Regions from separate parts of the Streptomyces sp. MMBL 11-1 genome, predicted to be linked through region 2. Evidence: riboswitches for the same ligand, from Rfam matches in the RefSeq annotation. Region 2 holds a riboswitch; the other holds the start of a gene.
The links. Region 2 has a riboswitch for S-adenosylmethionine ahead of PSQ21_RS07605 (aminotransferase class V-fold PLP-dependent enzyme). Riboswitches for the same ligand answer to the same signal wherever they lie in the genome.
Positions count from the first base shown of each region.

Region 1: linked by a shared signal. The riboswitch ahead of thrC (threonine synthase) and the one ahead of PSQ21_RS07605 (aminotransferase class V-fold PLP-dependent enzyme) in region 2 are both predicted to bind S-adenosylmethionine.

Region 1 covers NZ_CP117709.1:4,414,204-4,424,515, reverse strand. The annotation lists gene groL (chaperonin GroEL) at 1-409, opposite strand, end outside; gene PSQ21_RS19425 (cold-shock protein) at 853-1,059, opposite strand; gene PSQ21_RS19420 (MoaD/ThiS family protein) at 1,502-1,780, opposite strand; gene thrC (threonine synthase) at 1,810-3,114, opposite strand; SAM riboswitch class I at 3,134-3,261, opposite strand; gene PSQ21_RS19410 (glucosyl-3-phosphoglycerate synthase) at 3,415-4,365, shown strand; gene PSQ21_RS19405 (alpha,alpha-trehalose-phosphate synthase (UDP-forming)) at 4,413-5,837, shown strand; gene otsB (trehalose-phosphatase) at 5,976-6,827, opposite strand; gene PSQ21_RS19395 (ABC transporter ATP-binding protein) at 6,996-7,940, shown strand; gene PSQ21_RS19390 (ABC transporter permease) at 7,937-8,911, shown strand; gene PSQ21_RS19385 (GntR family transcriptional regulator) at 8,957-9,361, shown strand; gene PSQ21_RS19380 (serine/threonine-protein kinase) at 9,372-10,312, opposite strand, start outside.
Region 2 covers NZ_CP117709.1:1,780,100-1,790,411, forward strand. The annotation lists gene PSQ21_RS07595 (rhomboid family intramembrane serine protease) at 1-422, shown strand, start outside; gene PSQ21_RS07600 (Lrp/AsnC family transcriptional regulator) at 419-700, shown strand; gene PSQ21_RS07605 (aminotransferase class V-fold PLP-dependent enzyme) at 784-2,163, opposite strand; SAM riboswitch class IV at 2,338-2,455, opposite strand; gene trpD (anthranilate phosphoribosyltransferase) at 2,561-3,625, opposite strand; gene qcrB (cytochrome bc1 complex cytochrome b subunit) at 3,749-5,398, opposite strand; gene qcrA (cytochrome bc1 complex Rieske iron-sulfur subunit) at 5,395-6,447, opposite strand; gene qcrC (cytochrome bc1 complex diheme cytochrome c subunit) at 6,444-7,253, opposite strand; gene ctaE (aa3-type cytochrome oxidase subunit III) at 7,309-7,929, opposite strand; gene PSQ21_RS07635 (hypothetical protein) at 8,129-8,530, shown strand; gene PSQ21_RS07640 (L,D-transpeptidase) at 8,589-9,842, opposite strand; gene PSQ21_RS07645 (cytochrome c oxidase subunit 4) at 9,984-10,312, opposite strand, start outside.

The sequences.
Region 1 (10,312 bases), 2.6 Mb from region 2:
CGTCCTTGGCCTGCTCCAGCAGAGCGGCGGAGACGGCCTCGACGGCCTTCTCGATGCCCCGCTTGAGGGCCATCGGGTTGGCGCCTGCGGCGACGTTGCGCAGACCCTCGCGGACGAGAGCCTGAGCCAGAACGGTGGCGGTGGTCGTACCGTCGCCGGCGACGTCGTCCGTCTTCTTGGCGACCTCCTTGACCAGCTCCGCACCGATCTTCTCGTACGGGTCCTCGAGCTCGATCTCCTTGGCGATGGAAACACCATCGTTGGTGATCGTGGGCGCGCCCCACTTCTTCTCGAGGACGACGTTACGGCCCTTGGGGCCGAGGGTGACCTTGACGGCGTCGGCGAGCTGGTTCATCCCGCGCTCGAGACCGCGCCGTGCCTCCTCGTCGAACGCGATGATCTTGGCCATGTGAAGTGGTCCTCCCGGACAGGGGTGGATTCTCCGGACCGAGAGGCGCCCGCGACGGACGGCCTGCCTGCGTGGTGGTTCCTTGCCCCACCGCGCCTGCGGGCCTCACCGGCCCGGTCCAAGTTTCTGTCACTCTCACCTGGAGAGTGCTAACGCCAATGATTAGCACTCGACCCCTGCGAGTGCAAGCGTCCCTCTCCGGATGTGGACAACGGCGCCCATCGGATGTGAATGACGGCGCCCGCCCGGCGGGGCCGTCAGCACCCGCCGAACGCGGTCCGCGACACCGGGACGCCGGGACGCCGGGACGCCGGGACGCCGGGACGCCGGGACGCCGGGACGCCGGGACGCCGCGACGCCGGGACGCACGTAGGGCCCGGTCCCCTGATCCGGGAGCCGGGCCCTGCGTGCGTGAGTAGTGTCGTCGGACGACCGCGCCGAGCTCAGCCGACGGCGAGCTTGACCATGTCGGCCTGGGGCCCCTTCTGGCCCTGCGAGATCTCGAATTCAACTCGCTGACCCTCTTCGAGGGTGCGGTACCCGTCCATCTGGATCGCGCTGTAGTGGACGAAAACATCCGCACCACCGTCGACCGCGATGAAGCCGTACCCCTTCTCCGCGTTGAACCACTTGACGGTGCCCTGAGCCATGCCTAACTCCCCTATTACTGGCCCTTGCACGGGACCGCACTTCGCGGGCCCGGGTCGGAACTCACCCTCCGACAGGAGAGGGTGCGCGGCGCCGCAGCGCGTCGACCGCGGCCGAATGTATCCGCCCAACTGCCCTCTGCAACAGGTCAATCGGACGAGAATTCTGGGCAGGGAAGAACACGCGAATATGCGGGTTTGCAGAGATTTACGGGCAAGTCGGGCCAGACAAAGGGCACTTATGCCACAAAGGGTTCACGTACTTTGGCTGCTTCTTATCGGGGCCAGGCGCATTCTCATATGCGGGCGGCACGAGCAGCGGACGGTGCTTCCCCAACTCTACCGTGCTCAACCATGCAGAATTGCCCCCTCCGCTTCTCTCGCGGAGGGGGCAATGGTGGTCACACAGAGGTGCGATGGGGCCGCCGGGAGGCGGCCCGGCGGTTCAGCAGCCGCCGGCGACCGCGGGGATGATCGAGACGCCCGCGCCGTCCGGCGTGGCCGCGTCCAGCCCGCCCTCGAAGCGCACGTCGTCGTCGTTGACGTACACGTTCACGAAGCGGCGGAGCTTGCCCTGGTCGTCCAGGACCCGGGCCGCGATGCCCGGGTGGTCCTTCTCCAGGGACTCGATGACCTCGGAGAGCTTGGCGCCCTCCGCCGGGACCTCGGCCTGGCCGCCCGTGTACGTACGGAGGATGGTGGGGATGCGGACCTTGACGCTCATGGTGGGTGCCTTCCTGAAGTCTCGGGTGATCAGTTGGCGGCGAGGCCCGCGGCGCGGAACGCGTCCAGGCTCGGCTTGATGGTCGCCGTGGCCTGGGAGGTCGCGGAGACCGCGTCCAGCGTCTTGAGCCCGTCGCCGGTGTTCAGGACGACGGTGGTGAGCGCCGGATCGATGACGCCCGCCTCGATGAGCTTCTTCGTCACGCCGAGCGTCACGCCGCCCGCCGTCTCGCCGAAGATGCCCTCGGTGCGCGCCAGCAGCTTGATCGCGTCGACGACCTGCTCGTCGGTCACGTCCTCCACCGCGCCGCCGGTGCGGCGGGCGATGTCCAGGACGTACGGGCCGTCCGCCGGGTTGCCGATGGCCAGCGACTTGGCGATGGTGTTCGGCTTCTGGGGCCGTACGACGTCGTGACCGGCCTTGAAGGCGGCGGAGACCGGGGAGCAGCCCTCGGCCTGGGCGCCGAAGATCTTGTACGGCCTGTCCTCGACGAGGCCGAGCTTGATCAGCTCCTGGAACCCCTTGTCGATCTTCGTGAGCTGGGAGCCGGACGCGATCGGGATGACGATCTGGTCGGGCAGCCGCCAGCCGAGCTGCTCGCAGATCTCGTACGCCAGCGTCTTGGAGCCCTCGCCGTAGTACGGGCGCAGGTTGACGTTGACGAAGCCCCAGCCCTCGCCGAGCGGGTCGCCGATGAGCTCGGAGCAGAAGCGGTTGACGTCGTCGTAGTTGCCCTCGATGCCGACCAGCTCACCGCCGTACACCGCGGCCATCACGACCTTGCCCTGCTCCAGGTCGTGCGGGATGAAGACGCAGGAGCGCAGTCCGGCCCGGGCGGCGGCTGCGCCGACGGCTCCGGCCAGGTTGCCCGTGGAGGAGCAGGAGAGGGTGGTGAAGCCGAAGGCGCGGGCGGCCTCGACGGCGATGGCGACGACGCGGTCCTTGAAGGAGTGCGTCGGGTTGCCGGAGTCGTCCTTCACGTACAGGCCGCCGGTGACACCCAGCTCACGGGCGAGGTTGTCGGCCTTGACGAGCTTGGTGAAGCCGGGGTTGATGTTGGGCTTCTCCGCGACGTCGGCGGGCACCGGCAGCAGCGGGGCGTAACGCCAGATGTTGTCCGGGCCGGCCTCGATGGCCTTCCGCAGCTCCTCCGGGGAGCCGGTGGGCAGGTCGTAGGCCACTTCCAGCGGCCCGAAACAGGACGCGCAGGCGAAGAGGGGGCCGAGCTCGAAACGCTCGCCGCACTCGCGGCAGGAAAGCGCCGCGGCGGGACCGAGATCGACGGCCGGGGCGGAAGAAGAAGCGGTGCTGCCTGCAACGGTCTGAACAGCCATGATGGCGGAGGTCCCTTTCTCCTCATCTTCCTCGCGACGCATTTCGCCGCAAGACGGAATTGGCACCTTCCCCACCGTGACCTCGCGGTCGGCGGGAGGGTTGCCGGGACTTCAACGGGCCGTTCCCTCAGTCCCTCTGGATGAGCTCTATGGCGCTGGATCTTCGATCCAGGCGTTTGTGTGCGGTCCGACCCCGACATGCGACGGCCATACGCGTTGTTCAAGACTGTAACCGAAGCACCGGACCGTTGAGATAGTCGTCCGAACCGCGAGATGGATCACACACAGGGAGTGCCGACCGTGCTCGAAGAGGTGGAACGCTGGCTGACCAGGCGTTCCTGGTCGTCCGGCGACCGCCCGTTGAACCGGCTCACCGACGCCCGGGAGGCCGATCCGCGCGGCACGTCGGTGAGCGTGGTGCTGCCCGCCCTGAACGAGGAGGCCACGGTCGGTGCGATCGTGGCGACGATCCGCCGGGAGCTGATGGAGAAGGTCCGGCTCGTCGACGAACTCGTGGTGATCGACTCCGGCTCCACCGACGCCACCGCCGCCGTGGCCCGGGCGGCGGGCGCCCGGGTGGTCCACCGGGACGCGATCCTGCCCCGGATACCGGCCCTGCCCGGCAAGGGCGAGGTGCTGTGGCGCTCACTCCTGGTGACCAGTGGTGAGATCGTCTGCTTCGTGGACGCCGATCTCAGAGACTTCTCGGCGGACTTCGTCTCGGGTACGGTCGGGCCGCTCCTCACCGACCCGTCCGTCCAGTTCGTCAAGGCGATGTACGACCGCCCGCTCGGCAAGAGCGCGGGGCAGGGCGGCCGGGTCACCGAGCTGGTGGCGCGCCCGCTGCTCAATCTGCACTGGCCCCAGCTGGCCGGGTTCGTTCAGCCGCTGGGCGGCGAGTACGCGGTGCGGCGGTCCTTGCTGGAGCGGCTGCCGTTCCCGGTCGGTTACGGAGTGGAGCTGGGGCTGCTGGTGGACGCGCTGCACACGGTGGGTCTGGACGCCCTGGGCCAGGTCGACGTCGGCGTGCGCGTCCACCGCCACCAGGACGGGCAGGCACTGGGCCGGATGGCGGCGGCGATCTACCGCACGGCGCAGCTGCGGCTCTCCCGGGGCCATCTGGTGCGGCCCGTGCTGACCCAGTTCGAGCGCGGCGAGGACGGCTTCGTGCCCCGCACCCATGCGGTGGACACGGAGGAGCGGCCGCCGATGCGGGAGATCGCGGAGTACGCGGAGCGATGGGCCGCTTGACGCCTTGAGGCGTTTGGGGGCTTCCCGAACGGGCTAGGTTCCGCTACATGGTCTCCGAGCACGCCGAACACGAAACCGAACCCGGATCCGAGCCCGTGGCCGCCTCCACCGCCCGGGTCCTCGTCGCGTCCAACCGCGGCCCCGTCTCGTACACGCTCGGCGAGGACGGGACGCTCGACGCCAGACGCGGCGGCGGCGGGCTGGTCTCCGGGCTGAGCGCCGTCGACGACAAGCTGTGGGTCTGCGCGGCCCTCGGCGACGGGGACCGCGAGGCGGTGCGGCGCGGGGTCGGCGAAGCGGGCGTGCGGATGCTCGACATCGACGCGGAGGTGCACGCCGACGCGTACAACGGCATCGCCAACTCGGTGCTGTGGTTCGTCCACCACCTGCTCTACCAGACGCCCGTCGAGCCGGTCTTCGACGCGGAGTTCCGCCGTCGGTGGGCCTCGTACGAGACGTACAACCGGGCCTTCGCCCGGGCGCTCGCCGAGGAGGCGGGCCCCGGGGCGTCGGTCCTCGTCCAGGACTACCACCTGGCCCTGGTCCCCGGCATGCTCCGTGAGCTGCGCCCGGATCTCAGGATCGGCCACTTCTCGCACACCCCGTGGGCGCCCGTCGACTACTTCCGGCTGCTGCCCGACGACATCGCGGAGCAGTTGCTGCGCGGCGTCCTCGGCGCGGACCGGGCCGCGTTCCTGACCCGGCGCTGGGCGGACGCGTTCATCGGCTGCTGCACGGAGATCCTGGGCGGGACGGGCCGGACCAGGATCGGGGTGCACGGCCTGGGGGCCGACGCGGACTTCCTGCGCCGGCGCTCGCACGAGGCGGACGTGGACGAGCGGATGGCGGCGTTGCGCGATCAGGTGGGCGAGGGCCGGAAGACCATCGTCCGGGTGGACCGCACCGAGCTGTCCAAGAACATCGTGCGCGGCCTGCACGCGTACCGGGCCCTGCTCGACGCCCACCCCGAGTGGCGCGAGCGCGTCGTGCACATCGCCTTCGCCTACCCCTCCCGGCAGGACCTGGCCGTCTACCGGGACTACACGGCGGCGGTGCAGTCCCTGGCCACGGAGATCAACGGAGCGTACGGCACCGAGAGCTGGACGCCGGTCGTCCTTCACGTCAAGGACGACTTCGCCCGCTCGCTGGCCGCGTACCGGCTGGCGGACGTGGCCCTGGTCAACCCCATTCGCGACGGCATGAACCTGGTCGCCAAGGAGGTGCCCGTCGTCTCCGACCACGGCTGCGCGCTGGTGCTGTCGCGGGAGGCGGGGGCGTACGAGGAACTGGGCGCGGACGCGATCGTGGTGAACCCGTACGACGTGACGGGCACGGCGGAGGCCCTGCACGAGGCGCTGACGATGAGCGCGGACGAGCGGTCCGGCCGCACGAAGCGGCTGGCCGAGGCCGCGACCGCACTGCCGCCCCAGCAGTGGTTCCTGGACCAGCTGGACGCGCTGCGCCAGGGGTGACGGCCCACGGGGCGGGGCCGACCCGGAGGAAGGGCCCCGGCCGCGCGCCGGGGTGCTTCTGCCGGTAGGGCTCGCCCGGACCCGGGGCTCGCGCCGGGCAGCCGCTCAGACGGGCGGCCCGGCGCACCGGCCGGCCCGCTACAACCGTTCGGCCAGGGCCGCCAGGAAATCCACCACCGCGGCCGGGCCCGGCACCGACAGGTCCGCGCGCTCGGCCAGTTCGGGCACCTCGGTGCTGCCGCTGCACACCAGGAGACCGGGGATGCCGTCGGGGCCCTCGGACCGCAGCTTCTCCACCGCGGCGAACGCGGCGAGGTCCCCGAGGTCGTCGCCCGCGTAGATGACGGACTCGGCGTCCAGCTCGGCGACGAACGTGGCGAGCGCGACGCCCTTGTCCATGCCGGGCGGGCGCAACTCCAGTACCAGGCGGCCCGGTTCGACGATCAGACCGTGCTTCGCCGCCAGCTCGCCGAGGGGCCCGCGCAGCGTCTCGAAGGCCGCCTGCGGGTCCTGGGCGCGCCGGGTGTGGACGGCGACGGCCTGCCCCTTCTCCTCGATCCAGGTGCCGTGCCAGGCGTCGAACGCGTGCAGCACGCCGGGGAGTTCGGCACGTGCCGCGGCCACGCCCGGGTGCGGCGCGGGGGTGTTCACCGTACCGGTGACGGCGTCCCAACGCTCGGCGCCGTAATGCCCGAGCACGACGAGGTGCTCCAGGCCGGGAACGCCCGCGAAGCCTCCGTAGCGCACCGCGACGCCCGCCGGGCGGCCGGTGATCACGGCGATGGCGGCGACCTTCGGCGCGAGCGCGGCGAGCGCGGTCACCGTGCCGGGGTGGGCGCGGGCCTGCTCGGGGTCCGGGACGATGTCGGCGAGCGTGCCGTCGAAGTCGAGGGCCACGACCGCGCGGTCGGGCCGGGCGAGAACGGCGTCGAGCCCCTCCCGGCCGGCCGGGGTGGTCGGGTGCGGCAGATGTGCGGAGTGGCTGCCCATGGGGCGAGCCTATGCCCTGGAAGGGCCGAGCACGAGCGTTGCGGACCGTCACCCTTCCCCCTCCCTTCCCTCTCCCTCCCCCTGCCTGACCGGCTGGACGGGCTTGACAGCCACTCCCCCACAACTCCATGATTCCATTAATTGACTAATGGATTTGAGGTGAGGCGCATGGCGGACACGGGCACGTTGAACGCGACGTCCGGCAGCTGGGCACTGGAAGCCCGCGGCCTGGGCAAGCGCTACCGGCGCGGCTGGGCGCTGCGCGACTGCTCCTTCCGGATCCCGGCCGGCCGCATCTGCGGCCTGGTCGGCCCGAACGGCGCGGGCAAGAGCACCCTGCTCAATCTGGCGACCCGGCAGGTGCAGCCGACGACCGGCGAACTGCGGATCTTCGGCGTACCGGTCGACGACCCCGCCGTGATGCCCACCTTCGCGTTCCTCGGCCAGGAGAAGCCGCTGTTCAAACGGTTCACCGTGGCCGACACCCTGCGTATGGGCGCCGAGTTGAACCCCGGCTGGGACGCGGCGGCGGCGACGCGCATCGTCCGCTCGGGCAACGTCCCGCTGCACGCCAGGATCGGCACGCTCTCCGGCGGCCAGCGCACCCGCGTGGCCTTCGCCCTCGCCTTCGGCAAGCGCCCGGACCTGCTGCTCCTGGACGAGCCGATGTCGGACCTCGACCCGCTGGCCCGCGACGAGATGAGCACGCTGCTGATGGCGGAGGCCGTCGAGCGCGGCACCACGGTGGTGATGTCCTCACACATGCTGACCGAGCTGGAGGACATGTGCGACTACCTGCTGGTGGTCTCCGAGGGCCGGATCCGGATGGCCGGTGACGCCGACGCGCTGGTCCCGGCCCACGCGCTGGTCACCGGGGTGACCCGGGACGGCTCGCTGCCGACCGAGCTGGCCGAACACACGGTCGTCGAAACCCGCCTCCAGGGGCGGCAGTTCCAGGCGATGATCCGGCCGAAGGCTCCGCTGCCGGCCGACTGGGAGAGCGCCGAACCCTCCCTGGAGGAAGTCCTCCTCGCCCATCTCCGCTCCCCGGACGCGCCCTCGCTCTACACCCAGGGCGCCCGCGTCGAGGCCGAAGGGACCCAGGCCGCATGAGCACCACCCTCACCGAGAAGCCCACCGAACCCGGCTCCGGACGCCGCCTGTTGCGCGGAATGCCGTGGCTCGTCGTGCGCCAGCACCGGACCGCGCTGGTCTGCGTCCTCGGCCTCACGCTGCTGACCGCCCTCTGGATCGTGTACGAGCGCAACGAGCTGGTCCAGCTGCTCGACGCGAAGGGCTGGCCGGAGAAGGACGCGGGCCAGCCACTGGAGAACAACCGCGGCTACAACTACATCACCTCCATCCTCGGCGGCCTCCCCCTGATCCTCGCCGTCTTCATCGGCGCCCCGCTGATCGCGGGCGACCAGGAGAACGGCACCGCGCAGCTCGTCACCACCCAGTCGGCGACCCGCCGCCAGTGGCTGATCGCCAAGCTGGGCCTGGCCTACACCCTGGCGCTGGTCTCCGGCGTGGTGCTCTCGGCGCTGTTCACCTGGTGGTGGAAGCCGTACCGCTCGGTCTTCCTCAGCGACTGGATCGACGGCGTCATCTTCGACAACACCGGGCCCGTCCTGCCCGCGTTCCTCCTCTTCCTGACCGCGGCCGGCATCACCATCGGCACCCTGATCCGCCGGACGCTCCCGGCCATGGTGGTCACGTTCCTCTTCACGGCCATCACCACCATGTTCGTCTGGGACGAGGTGCGCCGACGCCTCGGCGACACGCACCTCTTCACCTACCCGATGGGCAGCGAACTCCCGGCCCGCTACGCCGACGCGTACGAGGTGGACCGCTGGGTCGGCAGCGCCGACGGGACCCTGTACGGCTGGGGCACCTGCGCCGAGGCGACCGAGAAGGCGCAGAACGCGTGCATCAAGGAACACGGCATCGTCAACGACGTGATCGAATACCTCGAATACAGCCAGATGGCGCCGATGCAGTGGACCGCCGCGGGCATCCTGCTCGCCGGAACGGCCCTCCTCACGGCGTTCACCCTGTGGCGGGTCACCCGCCGCCCGCTGTGAACACCGCCCGCTCCTCCTACATAAAATGCCGTCATCGAGCGGAAGGTGAAGACCGTGGTCGTGTTCCGCATCGACCGGCGCAGTGGAGTGGCGACCTATCTCCAGATCGTTCGGCAGGTCGAGCAGGCGCTGCGCATGGGCGCGCTGGAGGAGGGTGACCGGCTGCCCACCGCCGCGCAGGTCGCCGCGACCACCAAGGTCAACCCGAACACGACCCTGAAGGCCTACCGCGAACTGGAACGCATGGGCCTCGCCGAGGTGCGCCAGGGAGCGGGCACGTTCATCACCCGCTCCCTCGCCCAGCCCCAGTCCGGCCCCGGCTCTCCGCTGCGCTCCGCACTCGCCGACTGGCTGGACCGGGCCCGCGCCGAAGGCCTCACCGGGCAGGACGTCACGGCCCTGTTCCAGGCGGCGTTCGAGAGCGCGTACCCGGGCGAGGCGCCGGACTGACCGGAGCCGTTCAGGCGCGGTTGTAGCGGTAGCCGTCGCCATGGGCGGGGCCGACGTCGTGCTGGATGCCGGACCCCGCGACGGCGAAGAACGAGGGGTCCGTGTCGCGGCACATTCCGGTGGAACGGGCCTCGTCCACCACGGCGGCCCCCACGTTGATCCGCTGTCCGCCGTCCGCCACGGACGTCAGCTTCGCGGTGTACTCACAGTGCCCGGAGCCCTGTACGTCGGCGATGAGGGTGACCGCGCTCTGCCCCGGCGACACCCGCCGGACGACCACGGTGTGGGGCTGGAGGACGTCGTACGGGGAGGCGATGGCCCACGTCCCGACGAAGTGCTGCGGCACCCGGCCGTCCGGGGCGGCGGGGTCCGGGTCCGGGGCGGGCGGTTTCGCGGCGCCCCCGGAGCCGCCCGACCCCGACGAACCGCCCCCGCCCTGCGCACCGCCTCCGCCGGAGGCCGCCGCTCCCCCGTCGCCGGACGACCCCCCACCGGAAGCGGAGCCGTCACCGCCGCCGACGCCCTGCCCGGCCTCCGCGTCGCCTCCGTCGCCCTGCTTCTTCCCCTTCCCGCCGTCCTCCGCCCCGTCCTTGTCGTCCTTGTCGTCGTCCTTGTCGTCCGCGTCGTCGCCCTTCCCGGAGGGCGAGGCGGCGGGACCGGAGGGGACGTCACTGGCGGCGGGCGGCGCGGAGGCCCCTCCGCCCCGGGCATCGGTGGCGCCACCCGGATCGCGGTTGAGGAAGGCCGTCGTGCCGCCCGCCGCCAGCACGGCGACGACGACGGCCGCGATGATCCAGGTCCGCCGACGGCGCTGCGGAGCCCGGTCTCCGGCCGTCCCGGGCCGGAGAACAGGCGTCGGGCCGGCCGTCGGACCCGGCTCGTCACCCTTCGGCGGAGCAGGCCGCAGACCGACCGTGCCAAGGTCCCGAGAAGCGGAACCGGGAGCGGGAA
Region 2 (10,312 bases):
CGATGGCCGAGGAGCGCATGGGCCGGGTGCGGTTCGCCCTGTTCTACGTGGGCTGCGGCTATGTGGCCCTGGCCTGCTACGCGGCGGCGCACGCGGACTCCGAGCAGACGCTGGTCGGGGCGTCGGGGGCGATCTCCGCGGTGCTCGGGGCGTTCCTGTACCTGTTCCCCAGGACCCGGGTGACCAGCCTGTTCCCGTTTCTCTTCTTCCTGCCGCTGCGCTTCCCCGCCTGGATCGTGCTGGCCTTCTGGTTCGGGCTCCAGTGGGCGGCGGCGCAGGGGGCGGGCAGCGGCCCCGGGGTGGCGTATCTGGCGCATGTGGCGGGCTTCGCGGCCGGGTTCCTCTACGCCTGGGGACGTTATGGGCGTACGGCTAGAGTGAAGGTTCCAGCCACGGCCACCGAGGGAGACAGCCAGCCGTGATCACCGCGATCGTGCTCATCAAGACCAGCGTGGACCGGATTCCGGAGATCGCCGAGGCCATCGCCGCGCTGGACAGCGTCAGCGAGGTCTTCTCCGTCACCGGCACCCACGACCTGATCGCCATGGTCCGTGTCGCCAGGCACGACGACCTCGCCGACGTCATCCCCGGCCGGATCAGCAAGATCCCGGGCGTCGAGGGCACCGACACCCACGTGGCGTTCCGTACGTACTCCCAGCACGACCTGGAAGCGGCCTTCTCCATCGGCCTCGACGTGTAGGCGCGGGCGCCACCGGCGACGCGCCTCGGCCGGGGACAGGCAGCGGGCCTGTCCCCGGCCGAGGCGTTTCATCAGGACGTGTCTCAGAGCCGGGCGGCTTCGCCCCGGTCCGGGACGCAGCGGCCGTCCTCGGTCCGGTAGCTCCACCGGGCGCCCTCGCGGACCAGCTCGGAGACCGCGCGCAGGAAACGGTCGATGTGCTCGTCGGGCGTACCGGCGCCGAAGCTGACGCGGATCGCGTTGAGCGAGCTTTCACCCGGCTCGGCCTCCGGCGCGCCGCACTCGCCCGGGTCCTGCGGGTCGCTGCCGAGCAGGGTGCGCACCAGCGGGTGGGCGCAGAAGAGGCCGTCGCGCACGCCGATGCCGTACTCGGCGGAGAGGGCGGCGGCGAAGTGCGAGCTGTTCCAGCCGCGCACCACGAAGGAGATGACGCCGACCCGGGGGGCGTCGTCGCCGAACAGGGAGAGCACCCGCACCTCGGGCACCTCGGCGAGCCCCTCGCGGACCCGGCTCACCAGCTCCTGCTCCCGGGCGACCAGGCCCTCGAAGCCCGCTTCCGTCAGGGCCTTGCAGGCGGAGGCGATGGAGTAGACGCCGATGACATTGGGCGAACCGGCCTCGTGACGGGCGGCCGTGGTGTGCCAGTCGACGTCCACGCCGCCGTCGGCGCGCCGGGCGACCGTGCGGGACGCGCCGCCGCCGGCGAGGTACGGCTCCGCCGCCCGGAGCCAGTCGGCGCGGCCGGCCAGGACCCCGGAGCCGAAGGGCGCGTACAGCTTGTGGCCGGAGAACGCGACCCAGTCGACGTCCAGTTCGGCGATGTCCACGGGGTGGTGCGGGGCCAGCTGGGCGGCGTCGAGCACGATGCGGGCGCCGTGCGCGTGGGCGGCGGCGGCCAGTTCCCGTACCGGCCACAGCTCGCCGGTCACGTTGGACGCGCCGGTGACGCAGACGAGGGCGGGGCCGTAGGGGTCGCGGTCGGCGAGCGCGCGCTCCAGGGTCTCGACGGCCTGGGCCGGGGTGCGGGGCGCGTCGAGGTAGGTGACCCGGGCGTCGCGCCAGGGCAGCAGGGACGCGTGGTGCTCGGTCTCGTACACGAAGACCTGGCAGTCGGCGGGGAGCGCGGAGGCCAGCAGGTTGAGGGAGTCGGTCGTGGAGCGGGTGAAGACCACCTGGTCCTCCGCGCGGCAGCCGAGGAACTCCGCGACCGTGCGGCGGCTGTTCTCGAAGAGGTCGGTGGAGAGCTGGGAGAGGTAGCCGGCGCCGCGGTGGACGCTGCCGTAGTACGGGGCGTACGCCGCGACGTCGTCCCAGACCCGCTGGAGGGCCGGGGCGCTGGCGGCGTAGTCGAGCGCGGCGTAGGTGACCTCACCACCGGTGACGAGCGGGACGGTGACGTTCTGCCCCAGAACGGGCAACGGGGCACAAACCGACGGGTCGAGGGCAGCGGTGGGGACAGACATGGCGAACTCCCGTAACAGGCAGGCGAAATCCGTGCGCCGGCAGTACGCGGCAGCGCAGGGGGAAGAAAAAAGGATGCGCGGAAGGAGGGCGTTCAGCCCTAGCGCATTCGCTTGCTCACAGAAGGCTCCCTAGGGACCAGGACCCCGGGGGCTGGCATCCGCTGGATGCCGAGGGGCCCGCGCTTGCCGCAGACCTCGCTGCCTGCGGCCTGGTCTTCACCCGGGGCACCCCGCCACGGACGGAGGGTTGCCGGACAGCGGGCCGGGGCCGTAGTCGCTGTCACTCATGACCTGCGCAGCATCTTGCCATATGTGCGCACACGCGCAAGGGCGCGGTCCGGCATCCGGACCGCGCCCCGCGTCACACCGTGTGCCCCGGAGGCTTCTCCGCGGCGCGTCAGGCGTTGCTGGCCGCCACCCAGCGCTCCAGGGCCCGCTTGGCGGCTCCGGAGTCGATGGCCTCGGCCGCGACGAGGATCTTCGCCGCGAGCTGTTCGGTCAGCGTGCCGGGGCCCGGGTCCAGGGCCACCAGGGCCGCCGCCGAGTTGAGCAGCACCGCCTCCCGTACCGCGCCGCCCTCGCCGTCCAGCAGGCGGCGGGCCACATCGGCGTTGTACGAGGCGTCGGCGCCGCGCAGCGCCTCGACGGGGACGATGGGCAGCCCGACGTCGCGCGGGTCGAAGGGCTCCTCGCGGACCACGCCGTCGCGCACCACCCAGACCCGGGAGGTCGCGGTGGTGGTCAGCTCGTCGAGGCCGTCGTCACCGCGGAAGACCAGGGACGAGTTGCCCCGGTCGGCCAGCACACCCGCGACGATGGGCGCCATCCGGGCGTCGGCGACGCCGACCGCCTGGGCGCGGACCTGGGCCGGGTTGGTGAGGGGGCCCAGGATGTTGAACGTGGTCTGCGCGCCGAGTTCCTTGCGGGCCTTGGCGGCGTACCGCAGGGCGGGGTGGAACTTCACGGCGAAGCAGAAGGTGATGCCCGCCGCTTCGGCGACCTCGACCACCCGCCGCGGGGTCAACTCCAGGTTGACGCCGAGCTTCTCCAGCACGTCGGAGGAGCCGCTCGCGGAGGAAGCGGCCCGGTTGCCGTGCTTGACGACCTTCGCACCGGTGCCGGCGATGACGATCGCGGACATGGTCGAGATGTTGACCGTCCTGGCGAGGTCGCCGCCGGTGCCGACGATGTCGACGGTGCGGCCCGGCACGTGGATGGTGTTGGCGTGGGTGTACATCGCGCGGACCAGGCCGGTGACCTCGTCGACGGTCTCGCCCTTGGCCCGCAGCGCGACGGCGAACCCGGCGATCTGGGCGTCGGTGGCCTCGCCGCTCATGATGCGGTCCATGGCCCACGCGGTCTCCTCGGAGCTGAGGTTCTCGCCGCGCAGGAGGGGGTTCAGGAGGCCGGGCCAGGAACGGTCCGCCACGCTGTCGCCGCCGCTCGGGGTCACAACGTTCATGGTCCGCTCCAGGGTCCACAGCCGGTCAGGAAAGTTGGCTCCACCCTATCCAGCCGGAGGGACCGCGAAGAGCCCCGTCCATCGAATGGACGGGGCTCTCACGGTGGCGACCGTTTCAGGCGATCAGTGGTGGCTGTGGCTCTCGCTGATCTCCTTGTACTCCTCCGGGGTCGCCTTGGGGATCTGGTTCCCGTCGGCGAAGTACCCCTTGCTGAGCTTGGCGCGCAGCTTCTGCACCGGGGAGATCTTGCGCTTGACGCCGTTCTCGTCGACCGCGGGGCCGAGGTCGAGCGGCTGGTACTGCTCGTGCGCCGTGAGCGTGTGCAGCTGCCCGGGGCTGAGCGGCTCGTGGATCTCGACGAACTCACCGTGCGGCAGGCGCTTGATGATGCCGGTCTCGCGACCGTGCAGCACCTTCTCCCGGTCGCGGCGCTGGAGGCCGAGGCAGATCCGCTTGGTGACGATGAACGCGATGACCGGTCCGACGAAGAAGAAGATCCGGACGAACCAGGTGATGGCGTTGATCGACAGGTGGAAGTGCGTGGCCCACAGGTCGTTTCCACCGCCGACGAGGCCGATGAAGTACGCCGTGATCCAGGCGACGCCGAAGCCCGTACGGGTCGGGGCGTTGCGCGGGCGGTCCAGGATGTGGTGCTCGCGCTTGTCGCCGGTGATCCAGGACTCGATGAACGGGTACACCGCGATCGCGGTGAGGACCACGCCGAAGCCGACCAGCGGGATGAACACGCCCAGGGCGAGCGTGTGGCCCCACAGGTTGATCTCCCAGCCCGGCATCACACGGACCAGCCCCTCGGCGAAGCCCATGTACCAGTCGGGCTGGGCGCCGGTGGAGACCTGGTCGACCCGGTACGGACCGAGCGCCCAGATCGGGTTGATCGTGGCGATGGCCGAGATGGCCGCGATGACGCCGAAGACGAGGAAGAAGAACCCTCCGGCCTTCGCCATGTACACGGGCAGCAGCGGCATGCCGACGACGTTCTTGTTGGTCCGGCCGGGACCCGCGAACTGCGTGTGCTTGTGGTAGAAGACCAGGATCAGGTGGGCCACCAGCAGACCGAGCATGATGCCCGGCAGCAGCAGGATGTGGATCGAGTAGAACCGGGCCACGAAGTCGTGGCCGGGGAACTCGCCGCCGAACAGGAACATCGAGATGTACGTACCGACGATCGGCACGGACAGGATCGCGCCCTGGGTGAAGCGGACACCCGTACCGGAGAGCAGGTCGTCCGGGAGGGAGTAGCCGGTGAACCCGGTGAACATGCCGAGCACGAACAGCAGGAAGCCGAAGAGCCAGTTGATCTCGCGCGGCTTGCGGAACGCACCCGTGAAGAACACGCGCATCATGTGCACGAACATGGCGGCCAGGAAGATCAGCGCGGCCCAGTGGTGGATCTGCCGTACGAGCAGACCACCGCGGACCTCGAAGCTGATCTTCAGGGTCGAGGCGTAGGCCTCGGACATCCGGATGCCCTGCATGGGCTCGTACGGACCGTGGTAAACGATCTCGCCCATGCTCGGCTGGAAGAACAGCGTCAGATACACACCCGTGAGGATGATGATGATGAAGCTGTAGAGCGCGACCTCACCGAGCATGAAGGACCAGTGGTCCGGGAAGATCTTGCGCATGTTGGCCTTGGCGAGGCCGTAGATGCCCAGTCGGCCGTCCGCCCAGTCGGCCACCCGCTCGCCGGCCGGAGCCTTGCGCCCGCTCGCCGGTCCGGCGGCGGAGGGGTTCTTCGGTGCAGTACTCATCCGCGCTCCCAGAAGGCAGCACCGACGGGCTCGTCGAAGTCGCCGAGCGCCTCGAGGTTGCCCTCGCTGTTGACACCGATCCGCAGCTGCGGAAGGGCGTGGCCGGCCGGACCGAAGATGACGCGAGCGCCGTCGGAGAGGTCGAAGGTGGACTGGTGGCACGGGCAGAGCACGTGGTGGGTCTGCTGCTCGTACAGGCTGATCGGGCAGCCGACGTGGGTGCAGATCTTGGAGAACGCGACGATGCCCTCGTGGGCCCAGTCACGCTGGCGCTTGTCCTTGATGTCGTCCGGCTCGATGCGGACGATCATCAGGGCCGCCTTGCCCATCTGCGTCTGGAAGTCGTGCGACTCCGGGTCGAGCCCCTCGGGCATGGCGAAAGCCAGCGACCCGACGGTGATGTGCTCGGGGCGCAGGGGCTTCATCGTGTTCATGTTGATGAGCTGCTTGCCCTCGGCCCACAGGGTGGTCCGGAGCTTCTTCTCCGGCAGCGGACCGAGGTCGCGCAGCAGGACCACACCGGAGAGCGGCACCAGGGCCAGCGCGCCGAACATGGTGTTGCGGATCAGCTTGCGCCGGCCGATCGCGGACTCCTCGGCGCCTGCCTTGAAGTCGGCCAGGACCTGAGCCTTGACCTCGGGCGGGGCCTCGATCGGGTGGCGGTCGGCGGCGACCTCGACGTCGGACATCAGGGTGCGCGCCCAGTGGACGGCTCCCGCGCCGATGAAGAAGAGCGCCGCGCCCAGGGTGAGACCCAGGGAGAAGTTGAGCGGGCTCACATGGCCGAAGGGCCAGATGTAGACGATCTTGTCCACCGGGAAGATGACGTAGGAGGCGATGAAGCCCACCGTCGCCAGCATCGAGAGGGTGAACATGAACGCGACGGCGCGCTCCGAGCGCTTCGCGGCGCGTTCGTCGAGGTCCTGGATGCGCGGCTGGTGGGCCGGCAGCCCCGGGTCGGCGAACGGGTCGTCGTGACGCTCCACCGCGCCCTGCGCGGTCTCCTGCACCACGGGCAGGTTGTCTTCTGGAATCTGTTGGCTACTCATGACTTCTTGGCCTTAGCGGTGTGGGCCGCGACCCAAACGGCGACGGCGACGAGCGCGCCGAGTCCGAAGATCCACGCGAACAGACCTTCGCTGACCGGACCGAGACCGCCGAGGGCCAGGCCGCCGGGGCTCTCCGTCTCGTCACCGTTCACGGTCTCGATGTACGCGATGATGTCCTTCTTCTCCTGCTCCGGCATCGTCGTGTCGGGGAAGGAGGGCATGCTCTGCGGGCCGGTCTGCATGGCCTCGTAGATGTGCTTCGCGCTCACGCCTTCGAGGTCGGGTGCGTACTTGCCCTCCGTCAGGGCTCCGCCCTTACCGGTGAAGTTGTGGCACTGGGCACAGTTGGTGCGGAACAGTTCGCCACCGTTGGCGATGTCCGCGCCCGCGGGGTCGACCTGCTTGTCGGTCGGCGTGATGGGACCGGCGCCGAGCGACGCGACGTACGCCGCGAGCTGGTCGATCTCCGCCTGGGTGTAGATGACCTTCTTCTTCGGTACCTGGGCGCCCGGCTGCTGCGCGGGCATACGGCCCGTACCGACCTGGAAGTCGACGGCGGCGGAGCCCACGCCCACGAGGGACGGCCCGTCGGTGGTGCCCTGACCGCCGGTTCCGTGGCAGCTGGCGCAGCCTACGGCGTAGAGCTTCTTGCCCTCTTCGATGGCGAGGGACTGGGCGGTTTCATCGGCCTGCGCCTTGCCCGCAGGCGCAAACGCGGCGTACAGCCCCCCGGTAGCCGCCAGCGCGAGGAGTAGTACGACGACCGCCGCCAGCGGATGGCGTCGTCGTGCGGAGAGCTTTTTCACGGATTACCCCGGTGTCAGGATCTTCTGCGTCGATGGTGGGCGGGTGCGAGCCCGGTTACTTGATCATGTAGATCGTTGCGAACAGGCCGATCCATACGACATCGACGAAGTGCCAGTAGTAGGACACGACGATGGCGGCGGTGGCCTGATCGTGGGTGAACCTCTTGGCCGCGTACGTTCTGCCGAGGACCAGCAGGAAGGCGATGAGGCCGCCCGCCACATGGAGGCCGTGGAAGCCGGTGGTCAGGTAGAACACCGATCCGTACGGGTCGGACGAGAGGGAGAGCCCCGCTTCCTTGACCAGCTCCACGTACTCCAGGACCTGGCCGCCGATGAAGATCGCACCCATCACGAACGTGATGATGAACCAGGTGCGGAGCTTCTTCACATCGCCCCGCTCGGCGGCGAAGACGCCGAGCTGGCAGGTGAGTGAGGAGAGCACCAGGATCGTGGTGTTCGTCGCCGAGAACGGGAAGTTCAGATGATCGGACATCTCCTTCCAGTAATCGGGTCCCATCACCGATCGCAGGGTGAAGTACATCGCGAAGAGGGCCGCGAAGAACATCAGCTCGGAACTCAACCAGATGATGGTTCCGACGCTGGTGAGGTTCGGCCGATTGACCGACGGGTGCGCGTGCCCGGTTTCTACTGTCGTTGCTGTCGCCACGACCGACATTATGTCGGTCGCTTATCCCGCCCTCACCCCGGGGGGTGCCGTTCGGTGTGTCCGTCCCGTCCGCAGGGGTCGCACCCTGCGCCGAACGGCCCATCGGAACGTCGTCATTACCGGTGCTGACGACCGGTCGGGCGGAGTACGATCCGCGCATCGGTTCATGCCCCGAGAGCCCCGACGACGTCGATGTCACGGAGGAACAATGCAGGCGACCGCCACGGTCCTGGTCTACAGCGACGACGCCAACATCCGCGAGCAGGTGAGGCTGGCAGCCGGTCGCAGGCCTGCCGCGGACGTCCCACCGGTGGAGTTCCTGGAGTGCGCGACGCTCCCCGCCGTCCTCAAGGCGCTGGACGACGGCGGCGTCGACGTCTGTGTGCTGGACGGGGAGACGGCTCCCGTCGGCGGCATGGGCGTCTGCCGCCAGATCAAGGACGAGATCTTCCGCTGCCCGCCGGTGCTCCTGCTGATCGGCCGCCCGCAGGACGCGTGGCTGGCCACCTGGAGCCGGGCGGAGGCCGCCGTGACGCTTCCGGTGGACCCGGTGGAGTTCGCCGACGCGCTGGCGGCGCTGCTGCGCCACCGGCTCGCCGTGGAGGCCTGAGAGGCCCCTGTGGCCCGCTGAGGGACGTTCCGCGCCGCGAGGCACTCCCGGCCCGGGGTCAGACGTGGGGACGCAGGCGGGCGGCCTGGAGCGTCCCCGGGCTGTCCGGCGCCCCCTCGTGGAGGGCGCTGCCCTTCTGCCACTTCTCCCAGGAGAGGTTCCAGTCGCCGAACCCGTTGCCGAACGGGTCCATGTCCTCGCCCTCGCTGCCGACGACCTTGACGATGTCGCCCTCGCGCACGGTGTCGAAGAACCATTCGGCGTTGTCGGTGCTCATGCCGGTGCAGCCGTGGCTGACGTTGGCGTTGCCCTGGGAGCCGGTGGACCAGGGGGCGGCGTGGACGTACTCGCCGCTCCAGGTCACCCGGGTGGCCCAGTAGACCGGCAGGTCGTACGACTCCGAGGAGCCGGCGGCGATGCCGATGCTCTCCCCGCGCATACGGACGAACTGCTCCTTGGCGAGCACCACCTTGACCCCGTTGCGGGTGGAGAAGCCGGGCTTGCCGGTGGTGACCGGAATGGTATTGATCACTTCTCCGTTGCGGTACACCGTCAGGGTGTGGTCCGCGGCGTCGGTGACGGCCTCGATCCGGTCGCCGGTGGCGAGCTTCAGGGGCTTGGCCTCGGCTCCGTAGAGCGCGTTGGTCACCTTGATGCCCGCCAGGTTGGAACGGACCTCGATCGAGGCGTTCGCGGGCCAGTACTCCTTCGGGCGGTAGTGCAGCTTCTTGTCGTCGACCCAGTACCAGGACCCGGTGACCGCCGGGGTGGAGCGGACCTTCAGGGCGCGCTCGACGGTGGCCCTGGCCGCCTTGTCGGTGATCGGAGCGCTGAGTTCCGCCGTGATGGGCTGTCCGACGCCGTAGGTGCCCGCCTCCGGGCCGAAGGCGACCTTCAGCAGCTTCTTGGGCGAGGAGGTGTCGAAGGAGAGCGTACGGACGCCTGGGGCGCCGTCGCTGTTCTCCATGGCGACCCTGACGGTGTATCCGGTGCCGGCCGCGAGCGGGGCGGTGGAGCGCCAGCGCTTCCCGTCGGCGGAGAGCTCTCCCGCGAGGTGGCGGCCGCCGGTGTCCACGGCGCTGACGTCGGTGATGCGCCCGTCGTCGCCCTTGACGGTGACTTCCAGGGGCTTGTCGGGGTCGGCCTTCCCCTTCTTGGCGGGGCCGTTGAAGGCGACCTGGTCGCTCGCGTCGTACGGCCTCGTGGAGAGCGGGTGGCTGTCGGGCGAGCCACAGGCGGTCGCACCCGCGGCGAGGGTCACGACCAGCAGGGTGCAGCTCACAACGGTGCGGATGCGCGGCGTGTGGTTCATGCCGTCCACGCTAAGAAGATTCATCCGTTCCAGCGCGTTCAGTGACTGCAAACGAGCGAAGGGCCCGCGTCGCTGTCGGCGACGCGGGCCCTTCGTGGTGTAACGCGTGTCACCGGCGGCGCGGTGTCACGGGGTGCGGTGTCACTGGGTGCGGTTCTCGCCCCGGTAGTACTCGAAGACCCAGCCGAAGAGGCCGATCAGGAGCATGGGGGCCGAGAAGTACAGCAGCCACCAGCCGAAGACGACGCCCATGAAGGCGAAGGCCCCGCCGACCGCCAGGGAGAGCGGCTGCCAGCTGTGCGGGGAGAAGAACCCCAGCTCGCCCGCCTCGTCGGCGACGTCCGCTTCCTTGTTGTCCTGGGCCATGGCGTCGACCCGGTTGGCCGTGAAGGCCAGGTAGAAGCCGATCATGATGGACAGCCCGAAGGCCAGGAAGAGGGCCGTGGTGCCGACCGGCTCCTTCGACCACA